Linked DNA regions of Microbulbifer sp. A4B17. The protein of the gene in region 2 interacts with the protein of the main gene of each other region in a pairwise test. Links are inferred from orthologs where the notes say so. Each region holds a gene or a part of one and is shown on either strand. Other genes may lie near its edges.

What was found.
Region 1: the proteins of recR (region 2) and recO interact in binary tests that used the Escherichia coli proteins (3 or more experiments, as listed by UniProt). The link is inferred for Microbulbifer sp. A4B17 from one-to-one orthologs.

What each region holds. Positions count from the first base shown.
Region 1 is NZ_CP029064.1:3,500,735-3,503,495, forward strand. It holds recO (DNA repair protein RecO), read right to left. Parts: upstream 1,877-2,761; coding sequence 1,124-1,876; downstream 1-1,123. Other genes in the region: BTJ40_RS15420 (response regulator), read left to right, coding at 1-744; acpS (holo-ACP synthase), read right to left, coding at 741-1,127; era (GTPase Era), read right to left, coding at 1,904-2,761. UniProt on the Escherichia coli protein: Involved in DNA repair and RecF pathway recombination.
Region 2 is NZ_CP029064.1:885,961-896,937, reverse strand. Bases 4,869-7,851 are described here. They hold recR (recombination mediator RecR), read right to left. Parts: upstream 6,672-7,851; coding sequence 6,066-6,671; downstream 4,869-6,065. Other genes in these bases: dnaX (DNA polymerase III subunit gamma/tau), read right to left, coding at 7,102-7,851; BTJ40_RS04005 (YbaB/EbfC family nucleoid-associated protein), read right to left, coding at 6,702-7,046; rnd (ribonuclease D), read right to left, coding at 4,926-6,056; BTJ40_RS04020 (YcgL domain-containing protein), read right to left, coding at 4,869-4,929. Also shown: BTJ40_RS04050 (amidase family protein), read left to right, coding at 1-177; BTJ40_RS04045 (VWA domain-containing protein), read right to left, coding at 194-1,375; BTJ40_RS04040 (MoxR family ATPase), read right to left, coding at 1,476-2,321; BTJ40_RS04035 (YEATS-associated helix-containing protein), read right to left, coding at 2,494-3,174; BTJ40_RS04030 (hypothetical protein), read right to left, coding at 3,590-3,970; BTJ40_RS04025 (YcgN family cysteine cluster protein), read right to left, coding at 4,182-4,631; more of BTJ40_RS04020, read right to left, coding at 4,642-4,868; more of dnaX, read right to left, coding at 7,852-9,078; BTJ40_RS03995 (RNA polymerase sigma factor), read left to right, coding at 9,314-9,841; BTJ40_RS03990 (FecR domain-containing protein), read left to right, coding at 10,197-10,977. UniProt on the Escherichia coli protein: May play a role in DNA repair. It seems to be involved in an RecBC-independent recombinational process of DNA repair. It may act with RecF and RecO.

The DNA.
Region 1 (2,761 bases), 2.6 Mb from region 2 along the record:
AACCGACGGTTAGTGGGTGAGTTCCTGCGCGCACAGGATGTGGAAGTGGTAATTGCAGCCAGCGGTGAAGAAGCTCTGCAACACTGGCAACAGGGGGCATTCGACCTGGTATTTATGGATATACAGATGCCTGAAATGGATGGCATCGAGGCCACACGCCTGATTCGGGAACGGGAAACTGGTCGGCGTACACCGATTATCGCGCTCACCGCCCACGCCGGCGCCGAGGAGAAAGCCCGCTTGCTGTCTGCAGGATTGGACGATTACTTAAGCAAGCCGGTAAGTGAGGCCCAGCTCTCCGATATGATTAAACGATGGCTCAAGATCATCAGTCCCCAAATGGTCGAAAAAGTGAGTCTCGAAGAGATGCGACTAGTGGATATCGGGGAGTGCCTGACACTCGCTAACGGCGACGCCAAACTGGCCCGGGATATGCTGCGCATGTTGATCGATGGCCTCAGCTCAGACGAAAGAGAGCTGGAGCGGTTGTATAACCTGGGGGACTACAAAGGGATGTTCGAACTCACCCACCGCATGCATGGCGGCTGCTGTTATTGCGGAGTCTCACGCTTAAGGGAGTCCACTTGTGTACTACAGGAAGCGTTGCGCACCATCCAGGGCTCCGACAACCAAGCTTTTGATCAGCGTAAACTCAATGCCGTTCTCAGGGAAATCCGAGCCCTGCGGGAGTGGGCCTCAGAACAGGACCTGGATGCACTCTTCGGCCTGGAGGTAGTCGCCTAACAAGATTCAAATACTACAAATGCAAGCGCCGAGTCTTTTTCATCAGACAAGCTGAGATGAATTCTATCCACACCCAGAGTTTCGGCCCTCTCCTTAGCTGCGCCCGCCAGGACCACCTGCGGCGCGGCACCTTTGCGGCGGCGGACATCGATATCCTGCCAGGAAATCCCCTCACCAATCCCGGTACCCAAGGCCTTCGCTACCGCCTCCTTTGCCGCAAACCGTTTACATAGGTATGCTGCACGGATGGGTCCAGCCATCCCATAAAAGTCCTCCCTCTCACCAGCACTGAGGATACGCTCAACAAAGCGATCACCAAAGCGCTGCCACGCAACCTCGATACGATTATAGTTACAAATATCGGTGCCAATACTTACTATCATTTTTTTCCGTAAACCTGTCGAAAAAGCTCTCGGCTCTGCAAGGGCTTATCTCCCAGTACCGCCTGCAATAATAAGCGTGTTAGGCGCTTTGCCGGTGCCAAAGCCTCACTGGGCCAGCGGCCCTCATTCATAGCGCTATCCATACCGAGCAGCTCCACACCTGAAAAATACAATTCTCCCAGACTCTCATCACTGGAGCGGTGGACAGGAATTAAACCCCGCTCAACATCCAAGCGATAAACTCCCCGCTCGCTTATTGAATCTCCTTGCGGGCTGCAAACATTGAGAGATGGACAGGTACCAAGCTCAAGTAACAGCTGTAATTCAAAACGGCGCAATGGACCTTCAAGCTCAAAATTGGAAAGCCCTTCGAGCTCGGAGAGAGACTCCAGTAGGCTTTGATAAGCCGCGAAAAGTGTGTAGTGCGCCTCACCCTCGGGAAGTAGTCTTACCATCAACTCATTAGCATAGAGGCCCGCATAAACTGCTCGCCCCTTGAGCCACAGTGGCACACCAACATTTTCAACAGGGCCAAGTGTCTTAAGAGAGCCAGAGCCCATCAGTGTGACAAGCAGCGGAGTAAAAGGCTGCAGTGCCTGTTGGCGACGCTGCTTATCGCGACGGGCCCCACGGGCGACACAGCCCAATCGACCGTGGTCAGGAGTAAAGAGCTCCAGTATCAGACTGGAGTCCTTATAGGGGCGCGAGTGAAGAATATACGCGGGTTGAGGCGGTTGTGGACTTTTCATAGTACCAGGGGAAGGTTGCCCTGATGATTACTCGTCCCTGTAGCCAAGGCTTCGCAAAGCCCGCTCATCATCGGACCAGCCAGACTTCACCTTTATCCACAAATTGAGCATCACCTTGCTGTCAAACAAGCGCTCCATATCCTCTCGAGCCTGGCTGCCGATCTGTTTGATTCGTTCGCCTTTATTTCCGATCAGGATACGCTTTTGCCCGGCCCGCTCAACCAAAATAGCGGCGCTGATATGCAGGACTTTACCCTCTTGAGCAAATTCCTCCACTTCCACGGTGACCTGGTAGGGCACCTCAGCACCTAACTGACGCATAATTTTTTCGCGGACAATTTCCGCTGCGAGAAAGCGCGAGCTGCGGTCAGTCACCTGATCTTCGGGGAAAAAATGCTGCCCCTCGGGCAAGTGCTTCAAAATAACCTCTTCCAGCGCATCCAGATTTACGTTGCGCAAAGCCGAAATCGGAACAATTTCCGCCTTTGGATGCTGCTCAGCAAGGGCTTGTAATTGGGGTAGCAGGTCCGCTTTATCATCGAGCTGGTCTACCTTATTCACGGCAATAATTAACGGGCATTTAATCCCGCGCAGCTTGTCGGCCACCAGCTGGTCCGCCTCGCTCCAACGAGTACGCTCTACAACAAACACCACCACATCCACATCCCGCGCAGCACTGGCGGCAGCCCGATTCATATAGCGGTTAATCGCTTTTTCTTGATCGGAATGCAGGCCCGGAGTATCGACAAAAATAATCTGATTCGGACCTTCGGTTTTAATACCGAGCATATTGTGGCGAGTAGTCTGCGGCTTGCGCGAAGTGATCGCGAGCTTTTGCCCCAACAAGTGGTTTAACAGTGTGGATTTTCCCACATTGGGGCGGCC
Region 2 (10,977 bases):
CTGCCGTTGTTTTCTATCGTAGAAAATGGGATTAATACTGGGGGAAAAGAGATAGAGAAACCCTCTGGCTTCTCATTGATAATGACTCCACGAAGCGATTTTTCGCTTTTGGCTCTAGTGGAGCAACTAACGAAATCCCTCGAAGGAATAGCAGGTAGCACCCAAGGTGCTACCTGAAAAAGCAATCAGCCTTTTAACGCCCTTTAACCAAATAAGCGATGGCTCGATCCAACCCCTCCAGGGTCATCGGATACATATGCCCGTCCACCAGTCTCTGGGTCATACCGATACTGGGAGTATACTGCCAGTACTCCTCTCCTACAGGGTTCAACCAGATCAGGTTACTGTAGGTATCGGTAACACGCTCCATCCAGGCCGCACCGGGCTCTTCATTCATATGTTCGACACTGCCGAAACGACTGGTAATTTCGTAGGGCGCCATAGACGCATCGCCGACAAAAATTACTTTGTAGTCCTTGCCATAGGTGCGCAGTATTTCCAGCAGCGAGGTATTCTCGCTATAGCGCCGCTGGTTGTCTTTCCACACATGTTCGTAAACAAAATTGTGGAAATAAAAATATTCGAGATGCTTGAACTCGGAACGACAGGCGGAGAACAGTTCTTCACAGACGCGCACATAGGGGTCCATAGAGCCCCCTACATCGAAGAAGATCAGCACCTTAATCGCATTATGTCGCTCCGGCACCATTTGAATATCCAGTAACCCGGCGTTGCGTGCAGTAGAGGAAATGGTGTTATCCAGATCCAGTTCTTCGGCGGCACCGGTGCGGGCAAATTTGCGCAGCTTGCGCAGAGCCACCTGGATATTGCGGGTGCCCAGACTGATACTGTCATCCAGATTTTTAAACTGACGCTTCTCCCACACTTTTGACGCCGAGCGATTGCGCCCCTTACCGCCCACACGGATACCACCGGGATGATAACCACTATTGCCAAACGGGCTGGTGCCGCCAGTACCAATCCAGCGATTACCACCGCTGTGACGCTTCTTCTGCTCCTCTAGACGCTTTTTAAATTCCTCCAGTAGTTTTTCCAAGCCACCGAGGCTTTGCACCTGGGCCTTTTCCTCTTCGGTCAGCTGCTTCATAAATTCTGCACGCAGCCAGTCCTCGGGAATCATTTGCTCGACAATGTCGTCGAGGGTCTCAAGGTCCTTAAAATAGGCGTCGAAAGCGCGATCAAATTTATCGAAGTGCTTCTCGTCCTTGACGAGGCAAACGCGGGCAAGGAAGTAAAATTCCTCAAGGTCGGCAAATACCAGGCGCTGCTGTAATGCCTCAAGCAGGGCCAGCAGTTCGGTGATGGTTACCGGTAATTTATAGCGGCGTAAATTCTGGAAAAAGCCAATCAGCATAATAATTCGCAGTCAGCACAGGGAAAAAATAACACCCGGTAAAACCGGGCCGAAGTCACCGAGGACAACCTATGCCCTCGGTGACATTAACCAACACAGTTTAGCGATTATCGCGACGGGCCATAAACGCCAGGCGCTCCAGCATATGGACATCCTGCTCGTTTTTCAGCAGGGCACCGTAGAGCGGCGGAATGGCATTGCTGCTATCGCTGTTTTTCAAAATCTCCCCGGGAATATCATCAGCCATCAACAGCTTGAGCCAATCGATCAGCTCAGAGGTCGAAGGCTTTTTCTTCAGGCCTGGAACCTCGCGCAGCTGGAAGAAAATATCCATTGCCTCGGCCACCAGCTGCCCTTTGATCCCTGGATAGTGCACATCGACAATTTTGCGCATGGTGTCACGATCGGGGAAGCTGATGTAATGGAAAAAGCAGCGGCGCAAAAAGGCGTCCGGCAGTTCTTTTTCGTTATTGGAAGTGATAATTACGATGGGGCGCTGCTTGGCCTTGATGGTTTCGCCAGTCTCATAGACAAAGAACTCCATGCGATCCAGTTCAACCAGCAGGTCGTTGGGGAATTCGATATCCGCTTTATCGATTTCATCAATCAGCAGCACCACGCGCTCATCCGCCGCAAAGGCCTCCCAAAGCTTACCGCGCTTAATGTAGTTGCCAATATCGTGAACCTTATCCACCCCCAGTTGGGAGTCCCGCAGGCGGGATACCGCATCGTACTCGTACAGGCCCTGCTGAGCTTTGGTGGTGGATTTAATATGCCACTGGATCAGCTTTAGTCCGAGGCTCTCTGCTACCTGCTCGGCGAGCAGTGTTTTGCCGGTGCCGGGCTCACCCTTGATCAATAGTGGGCGCTGCAGGGTAACGGCCGCATTCACCGCCATCTGCAAGTCTTCGGTCGCTACATAGCTTTCGGTACCGGTAAACTTCATAACTGCTCCAATCCTGTCGTCGAGGCTAACTATCTCTTTTAGCGAATGATAATTGAACAACAGGTTGGGGGCGAGGCGGTAACGCTCAATTTGGATGACCAGCTTGCGCTGGGGAAATTTGCCAGTCCCGCAGGGCGAGTCTTGAAAGCCCGCGTGGGCTTTCCGAAGCAGCCTAGGCCATCTGGGTACTGCGGCGGTGTACAACCTGGCGACCTTTGCCGGTGATATACCAGCGGATGCCCAGGTGACTGTGAATTTTCCCGACCATCTCCAGCACCAGCAAGCTGTTCAAGGCACGAGCTATAGAATTGGTTTCCATACCGCTGTCCTGCACCATGCCGGAAAGAGATCGAAATACACACTCCCCGGTATTTAACAAATGCAGCACCTGTAGGGCATTGTCATCCAATTTACGGATCTGATTGAAATCGATGGTCGGCCCCTGCTCGGGATCGCCCTCAATTTCATGCTCCAATAGGGGCATCATTTCCAACTGCATGGTGCGCAGTTCCTGCTCCATATTCTCTACCCGGGCGCGGGCAATACTGGCGTCGCGCAACTGGCGCCGCGCGGCGTTAAACACGAACATACGGGACGCAATTGCAGCGAGCAGGCAGTAACCGGTAAAAATCAATAAACGCGAGGGGTCACCCTGGATTTCTATCAACAAGTCACTCTGGGTGAATTTAAGGAATATCGGCACCATCAAGGCGCCACACAGCCCCATAATCAGGCAACGTGCGAGCCCCGCTGGATCTTCTTCGGTAAACAGCATTTGATAGTAATTGACCAACCCACCCAAAATGCCCGAAACCAGCATTACTGCAGTCAATATAAGCAGGTGATCGAGCATCAGTATTCCTCAGCCATTCGGCTCTCACTGCCAATCCGGGCAAGTGGGTATTGAACTGAATATTTCACTCTATTCACGACTGCCCTTGCCCTCTTCCCCTATTAGGTGCGAGGTATTTCCCACATGCCGGATACAGGCGCCTCTTGTTGTTACTGGATACCTGGCAGAAAAGTGACACTGCTTTTACATTGTTTTGCATTGCGCCACAGCGGGAACCAGCTTAATAGATATAGCAGCTGTCATTGACTGGGGTTGTCGGTCTAAAGGGTTTTAGCGCCTTTGATACGAGCAACCGAGTGAAGGCCTGGATATAGGCGTCGAGGAGGGACGATGGCTGCGCAAGTGAATTAAAGTGCAACAAAAAATACTGGGTGAATGGCTACCCTGCCCTCAGGCATGACAGCCATATCTTGGGTTATTGTTCGTTAAAGTAGGGATCTTCATCAAAGCGACGACGCCTGTCCCGGCGAAATCTCATCAGCAAGCTGACAACCCCCCAAACAACCATGATCGCCAGGGCCCCACCTGAAGCGAATATCAAATTGGTAGTGACCTCCGGCGCAGCTCCATTTTCTTCAAACAGCGTTTGATAAACAAATAGCGGCAACACAGGCACAGCAACTGATTCCGCTACAGAGGTCTTTGCCGGCGCCAACAACACCGCCGCAGCCACTAACAGTAGAGTCTGGCGCACCCAACTCCAGCGCCAATTGCGCATAAACCACCAGCCCGCCAACAGCATAACCAGTGTTGAAGCGGCGTATACCATCCAGGCAAATTGGAAATCTTCTGTCATTCTCTCACTCTACTTTCTGGCACACCGATTTAATATCGGGCATATATGCCAGGGTCCTTTACATCGTCACTCGCTCGGAACCGGCATATTTACGCCGCTTCGCAGACAAGCACTGCCAGCCATAAATCGATCCGAAGAAGGAGTTATTCAGAGGCTCCTTAATTATGCGCAATATCCAAAGGCGTTCACAGGTCGCAGTTCCCGTTTGCGATCAACCCTGTTCAACCCAAGAGACAATATGATCCTCCATATCGTCTGGATGAACCGACTCTTCACTGACAACGCGCCCATGCACCGATATCCCCGCCCGATGCACGGATTCCGGGTCCCCCGACACCAATGGGTGCCAGTCCGCAAGAGGGCGCCCTTCCGCAAGACTGCGGTATGCGCAGGTGAGCGGCAACCAATCGAATTCGGCAATATCCTCTATACGCAACTGAATGCATCCGGGAACATGGGCTTTGCGCTGGCTGTACTTGCTGCACTGGCAGGAATGGGTATCCAACAAGCGACAGGCCACATTAGTGAGGTAGACCTCACCCGTATCCTCATCTTCCAAGCTGTGCAGACAGCAGCGACCACAACCGTCACAAAGCTGCTCCCACTCGGACCGATTCATTTGCTCCAGCGTTTTCCGCCGCCAAAAAGGCTCCTGTGCCATTTAGCTCGACTCAGCGTTGCAACTTGCTGTTCTTCAGGGCGATTTCACTCATTTCGGAGTCGGCTACTGGCGGCATCTGTAAGTAATAGCCGCGAGTGCGCACCTCTTTGAGTAACTTGTCCGCCTCTGCACGGGCCAGCTTTTTGTCCGGCGTCATCAACATCGTAGTGACATGCTGCGGCTTGCCGAAAAGCTCCAGTAGATTTTTGGGAACCCTCGCAGTGCCCTCGCGCTTATCCACGTACAGATACATTTCGTCTTTATTCGGGCTGCGATAAATATCGCATAAAACTTTCACTTCAATTCCTCTTTACGCAATTGTTTCAGAGCTTCGAGCAAAGGGTGGCCAATCACATCGGCCCGCCATCCTCTGAGCCGGCCCTCCAACTCTGGTTGACGGGCCTGGACCAACGCTTCCAGCTCTTTTTTGCGAATTAATATTTCGGCAGGCAACCCGGCCCGCTCGGCAATAGACACCATCTCAAGCCGCAGTTGCTTGAGGATTTCTCCCTGCTGCCGGTTGAGGGGCTGCTGCATTCGCGCAGGTGGATCGCTTCTCTCGCAGGCTTGGGCAACGATTTTTAACAAGGTCTCGCCGTGCTCACGCAGAGCTCGCCCTTCCATACCCAGTTGGCTCAAGGCACCTCTATGCCGGGGCAACTGTTGGGCCAGGCCGATACAGATATTCTCTTTCAACAAGTGATTGCGCGGCATATTCAGCGCCCTGGCCTGCTTTTCGCGCCAGGCACACACATCCTGAAGCACTGCCAGTTGTTTACTGCGCAGGCGCCAAGCACCTTTCACTTTTTGGTAGTAAACCTCAGGTGGGTTCGGGTTTCGAGCCGTGACCACCAATGATGCACAGTCTTCCTGCAACCACTCCAGGCGCCCCTTCGCATTGAGGCCTTTTACCAGTACGCCGTAGAGTACCGGCAACCAAGCGACATCGAGGGCCGCATAGGTTTTCTGTGCATCACTGAGAGGTCTCTGCAGCCAGTCCGAGCGGGTTTCACTCTTGGGCAATTCAATATGCAGTAGCTGGTTAACTGTCGCTGCATAACCTAAGCCCGCTCCCATACCACAGATCGCAGCGGCAACTTGGGTATCAAAAATGGGCTCGGGAATCACCCCCAGCAAGCGCTCCAGGGTTTCCAGGTCCTCACTACAACTGTGCATAATTTTAGTGACAGCGGTATTGAGTAAGAGGTCGCGAAGCGGCTGTAACTCCTCGATAGCCAAATTGTCGATCAGGTAGCAATGTTTTCCATCACCTACCTGGACCAGGGCCGGTTGGGGATAAAAAGTACGGCTGCGCATGAACTCGGTATCCAAGGCTACCGCACTCTGCTTGCGCCACTCTGCACACAACTCTACCAGCTGCTCGTAACTGTCGACCCAGCGTGGAGTGGTATCTATTTCTGTCATCGATATCACTCAACTGCCAGAGAAAAATGCGGTTCGACTATTAAATGCATGGGCAAGAGTGCCGCCATCGATATATTCCAGCTCTCCGCCGATGGGCACACCGTGGGCAATCCGGCTCACCGCCACCCCCTGGGCACGAGCTCTCTCCGCGATGTACTGCGCGGTAGCTTCACCTTCTACCGTAGGGTTAGTGGCGACAATAAGTTCGCGCAACTGCTCAGTAGCGAGCCTCTGCTCCAGCAAGTCGATCCCCAGGTCCCCCGGGCCAATGCCATCAATGGGCGAGAGATGCCCATGCAGGACAAAGTAGCGACCGTGGTAATTACCGGCCTGCTCAATAGCCAGAACATCAGCGGGCGTCTCAACCACGCAAAGTGAGTCCTGCTCGCGCCGGCTATTGCTACACAATGAGCAAACGGGCTCCTCTGTGAGGGTGCGACACTGCCCACAGCGCCCCACTTGTTCCACCGCTCGCGCCAAACTCTGGGCCAGCAGGGAGGCAGCTTCCCGGTCTTTTTCCAACAGGTACATCGCCATGCGCTGCGCGGACTTGGGGCCCACACTGGGCAGACAGCGGAGCGCGCGGATCAGCTCTTCAATCAGGGGACTAAACATACAAACTCAAAACCAGTGGATGGCCACTTCTTAAAAGGGGAACTTAAAGCCTTCAGGCAAATTGATACCTGAAGTCAGGTCTCCCATCCCCTGCTTTTGCAGTTCCTGTGTTTTTTCCTCTACACGGCGCACAGCGTCGTTGACCGCAGCGGCCAGCAGGTCTTCCAGCATTTCCTTCTCTTCGGTCATCAGGGAGGGATCAATTTCCACAGATATCACATCGTGGCGACCATTCATCGTCACCTTGACCATACCCGCCCCAGACTCACCGCAGATACGCAGTTCCGTCAGCTCCTGCTGCATCTTCTGCATTTTTTCCTGCATATCGGCCTGCATTTTCTGGGCCTGCTGCATCAAATCGCCCAAACCTTTCATAGGTAACCTCTATCTTGTGCATGTGGTCCCTGAATAAACCGGGCCCTAATTGTCATTAATCTTCTACTACTAGTGATTCTACGGAGCCCGGCACCAGTTCCGCACTCAATTCTGTCTGTAATTCTTGAACCAGCGGGTCAGCGACCAGTGCATCCAGGGCAGCTTCAAGCCGCGCTTGGCGGGTAGCTGCGACTAACCGGGCGGGGGTACTCCCATGTACCTGCCCTACTTGTATCTGCGCCACCACAGGCTGCTGGAAGAAGTCTGCCAGAGAGTCCCCCAGGCGCCGCTGGTGAACTTCGTCGTAGAGGCTGCTGTAGGATTCATCCAGGGTGAACGAGAGTATATTGTCCTGCCTGCCCACCATCTCCAAATGCTGGGCAATGGAGTGCAAAATACCGGTAATACCCAGCTGTCCATACATTACCGGCCAACTGCCAGGCGTTAATGCTTCCAAACGCCCTTTTGGCACTTCCTGACCGCGGCTTTCTACCGGAGCCTCCCGCGAGGTATTCACTGTATTTTGTGGTACTGGTTGCTGTGGTGCCGGCGCCGACTCCACTTCCGCAACTCGCTGGCGCAGCTCGGCCAGGACATCTTTACGCTGGGGACGCTCTTCTGCCACTCCCTGGACAGGGGACGGGCTTGTAATTTGCTCCGGCTGAGCCCCCGTCGCTGGCTCACTGATCAATTCAGCTGGGACCGCCGGCTCTGCCTCTTGCTGCTCTACCTGATTCTGCGACGGCTGTAGGCCCTGCACTGCCTGCGAGGGAGCTAGATCAACCGTTGCTACAGCCTGCGGCTGTGCCGCTTCAGGCTTTTTTAGCGGGCTGCCCCCCGGTACTTCTGGCGCTACAGGAGCCTGTGGCTGTAGCGCTTCTGGAGCCGGTGCTGGTGAAACGGGTTCGGAAGCCGATGGCAGTGGCGAACGGGGAATATCCGCAACACCCTGGGGGCGGAAAGCCAACATCCGCAGTAGAGCCATTTCAAAGCCACTGCGCTGATCCGGGGCCAAGGGCAGGTCACGCCGGGCCAGCAGGGCCATCTGGTAATACAGCTGCACATTTTCCGGGGCGATACGCCCAGCTAAATTTCTCAGTCGCTCACCATCACCCAGGGAATTATCGATAGATTGAGGCAACACCTGAGCCACTGCAATACGGTGCAGGTTATCGGCGAGTTCTGCCAGCGCAGCACTGTAATCAGGGGCCTGCTGGGACAACTCAGCAACTGTGGCAAATAAGGCCGGCGCATCCTCTTCGGACAAGGCTTGCAGCAGTTTCCACACCAAGCCGGTATCGATACTGCCCAGCATACCGCGCACTTCTGCCTCGGTAATTTGCCCTCCACCAAATGCGATGGCCTGGTCGGTAAGACTCATCCCATCGCGCATACTGCCATCTGCCGCGCGACCAAGATGCCACAGGGCGCCCTCTTCAAACGGAACCTGTTCCTGCTCCAACACAAACTTCAAGTGCCCCACAACCCGCTCGGGGCTCATATTCTTCAGCTTGAACTGGAGACAGCGGGACAGCACGGTAACCGGCAACTTCTGCGGATCAGTCGTTGCCAGTAGAAACTTCACATGGGGAGGCGGTTCTTCGAGGGTTTTTAACAGCGCGTTAAACGAGCTGTTCGACAACATATGGACTTCATCGATCAGGTAAACCTTGAAGCGACCCCGGGTCGGTGCGTACTGCACGTTCTCAAGCAGTTCACGAGTATCTTCGACCTTGGTACGCGAGGCTGCATCGACTTCGATCAGGTCGACAAATCGGCCATCGGCAATCTCATTGCAAGTATGACAATGGCCACAGGGTTCAGAACTGACTCCCTCTTCACAATTCAGACACTTAGCCAGGATTCGTGCAATCGTGGTTTTACCCACACCACGAGTACCGGCAAAGAGGTAGGCGTGATGCAAGCGACCATTATCCAGGGCGTTGATCAACGCCTGGAGAACATGCTCCTGTCCCACCATCTCGCGAAACAGCTTCGGCCGCCACTTCCGTGCCAGTACTTGATAACTCATTCAATCTCCGGTGCTCGACACACCTCTGCAAAGTCTTATTGTCTGCGCCTGTGGCGCGGCCGCCATTATACCGGCATCCACCGTCAGGCATAGAGAATCGGAGAGCGTGACCAGTCAAGTTCGATCGTACCTCTCGTAGCGAAACCAATGCTTGTGATATAACTGTGCGCCAACTCGCACTAAGAACAATCAGTCCATAACTACAGCGAGCCGGGTACGGGGATCACGATCAGTAATGAATAAGGCCAGGAAGACGCTTCTCGAAAGGCTGTTTACCGAGCACGGACAGGCCTTGGTACGCTTTGTCTCTCGCATTGTCAAAAGCCCTGACGATGCCGAGGATATCGCCCAACACGCCTATTTGCGCCTGCAAAAGCTCAGCGATGAAAAGGAACTCGAGAACCCACGGGCCTACCTCTACCAGATTGCCAATAACCTGGCCGTGGACCAGCTGCGCCGAGGCAAACTCCATGTGGAGTACGTGAGTCAGCAGCTTCCCATGGAGGGTGAGCCCTACACAGACGATCATGCTGACCACCAGTCACCGGAAAGACTGCTTGCAGCCCGCCAGCAGCTGCAATCAATCTACGACACCATGGACAGGCTACCCCTAAAGTGTCGCCAAGCCTTTCTACTGCACAGGACCCGAGGCCTCTCCTATAGTGAAATCGCCCAGGAGATGAATATCTCGGTTAGCAGTGTTGAGAAGTATATTTTGCAGGCTTTGAAAGCGTGCCGTAAGAAGGTAAATCCCGGGCCATGACCTGTAAGTTAAGAGAGTTAGCTCAGTCACTTTGTGGCAGTCATCCCTGAAATTACAATGATAAAAATGAAGATGAAGTACAATTTTTCACAGCCTACCACTCCTCCTTTAAAATTAATTGAGGGAGAAACCTGTTCAGCCGTCTCAGCTTCGAAGGGCGATATTGAGTAAAACTTAAGACTCACCGTCTAACAGAACTTTTTACTGTTATACATTGCAAATGCGTTCGAATTATTTTTTTGCTCAGAGGCCCGCACCGTAAAGGTCGCACAAATTAAGAAACTTTGAGTAATATGCAACTTTTAGTATCAAAGTACTAAGTAAGATTTTTATAACCCTAGGTGCTAGAGCAGCCATGAAAACCAACCCAGAGCAAATAGTAAGCGAAGATAGCCTGGATCAGGCTTGTGCTTGGGTTGCCCGTTTGCGCTCCGACTCAGTCAGCTCTAGTGACCGCCACCAGTTCAGCCAGTGGCTCTCCCGGGAAGAAAACCAGCGAGCCTTTGCAGAAATCACAGAACTCTGGGGGGATCTTGGTGCTATATCCCACCTGCCGGTTGATACTCTATTCCCAGAAAGCATCCCGTCCCGAGACACAAGGACGACCACAAAATCCGCTAAGCGAGCATCAAACCACGGATTTCAGAAGCACAACTCTCAATGGGCACTGCCCAAGTGGCTCATTGGCGGGGGACTGGCTACCTGCGGAGCAATAGTTGCTCTTTGGGTTGGCTATCAAGGCATGGGCGGTGAGCTTAAAGCTCAGGTATACGCTACCGAGCGTGGACAGATACAAACCATTAGCCTTTCCGATGGCTCAGAAGTAAAGCTGAATTCAAATAGTGAGTTACGGGTTATCTATAACCGTAATGAGCGTCGTACGGAGTTAGTACGGGGAGAGGCTTTCTTTGAAGTGGCTAGACAAACCTCTCGCCCCTTTACCGTTGCCGCCGGTAGCGCCAATATTCGTGTATTAGGTACGGAGTTTAATGTTGAACTCAATCCAGAGAGCACCAAAGTATCAGTGACCGAAGGCACGGTTTCAGTCAGCGAAACAGATAGCGCTCCCGGCCTGAAACCCGAATCGGTACAGCTGGTTAAGAACGAAAAGGTCAGCGTATCCGATAGGGGCCTGA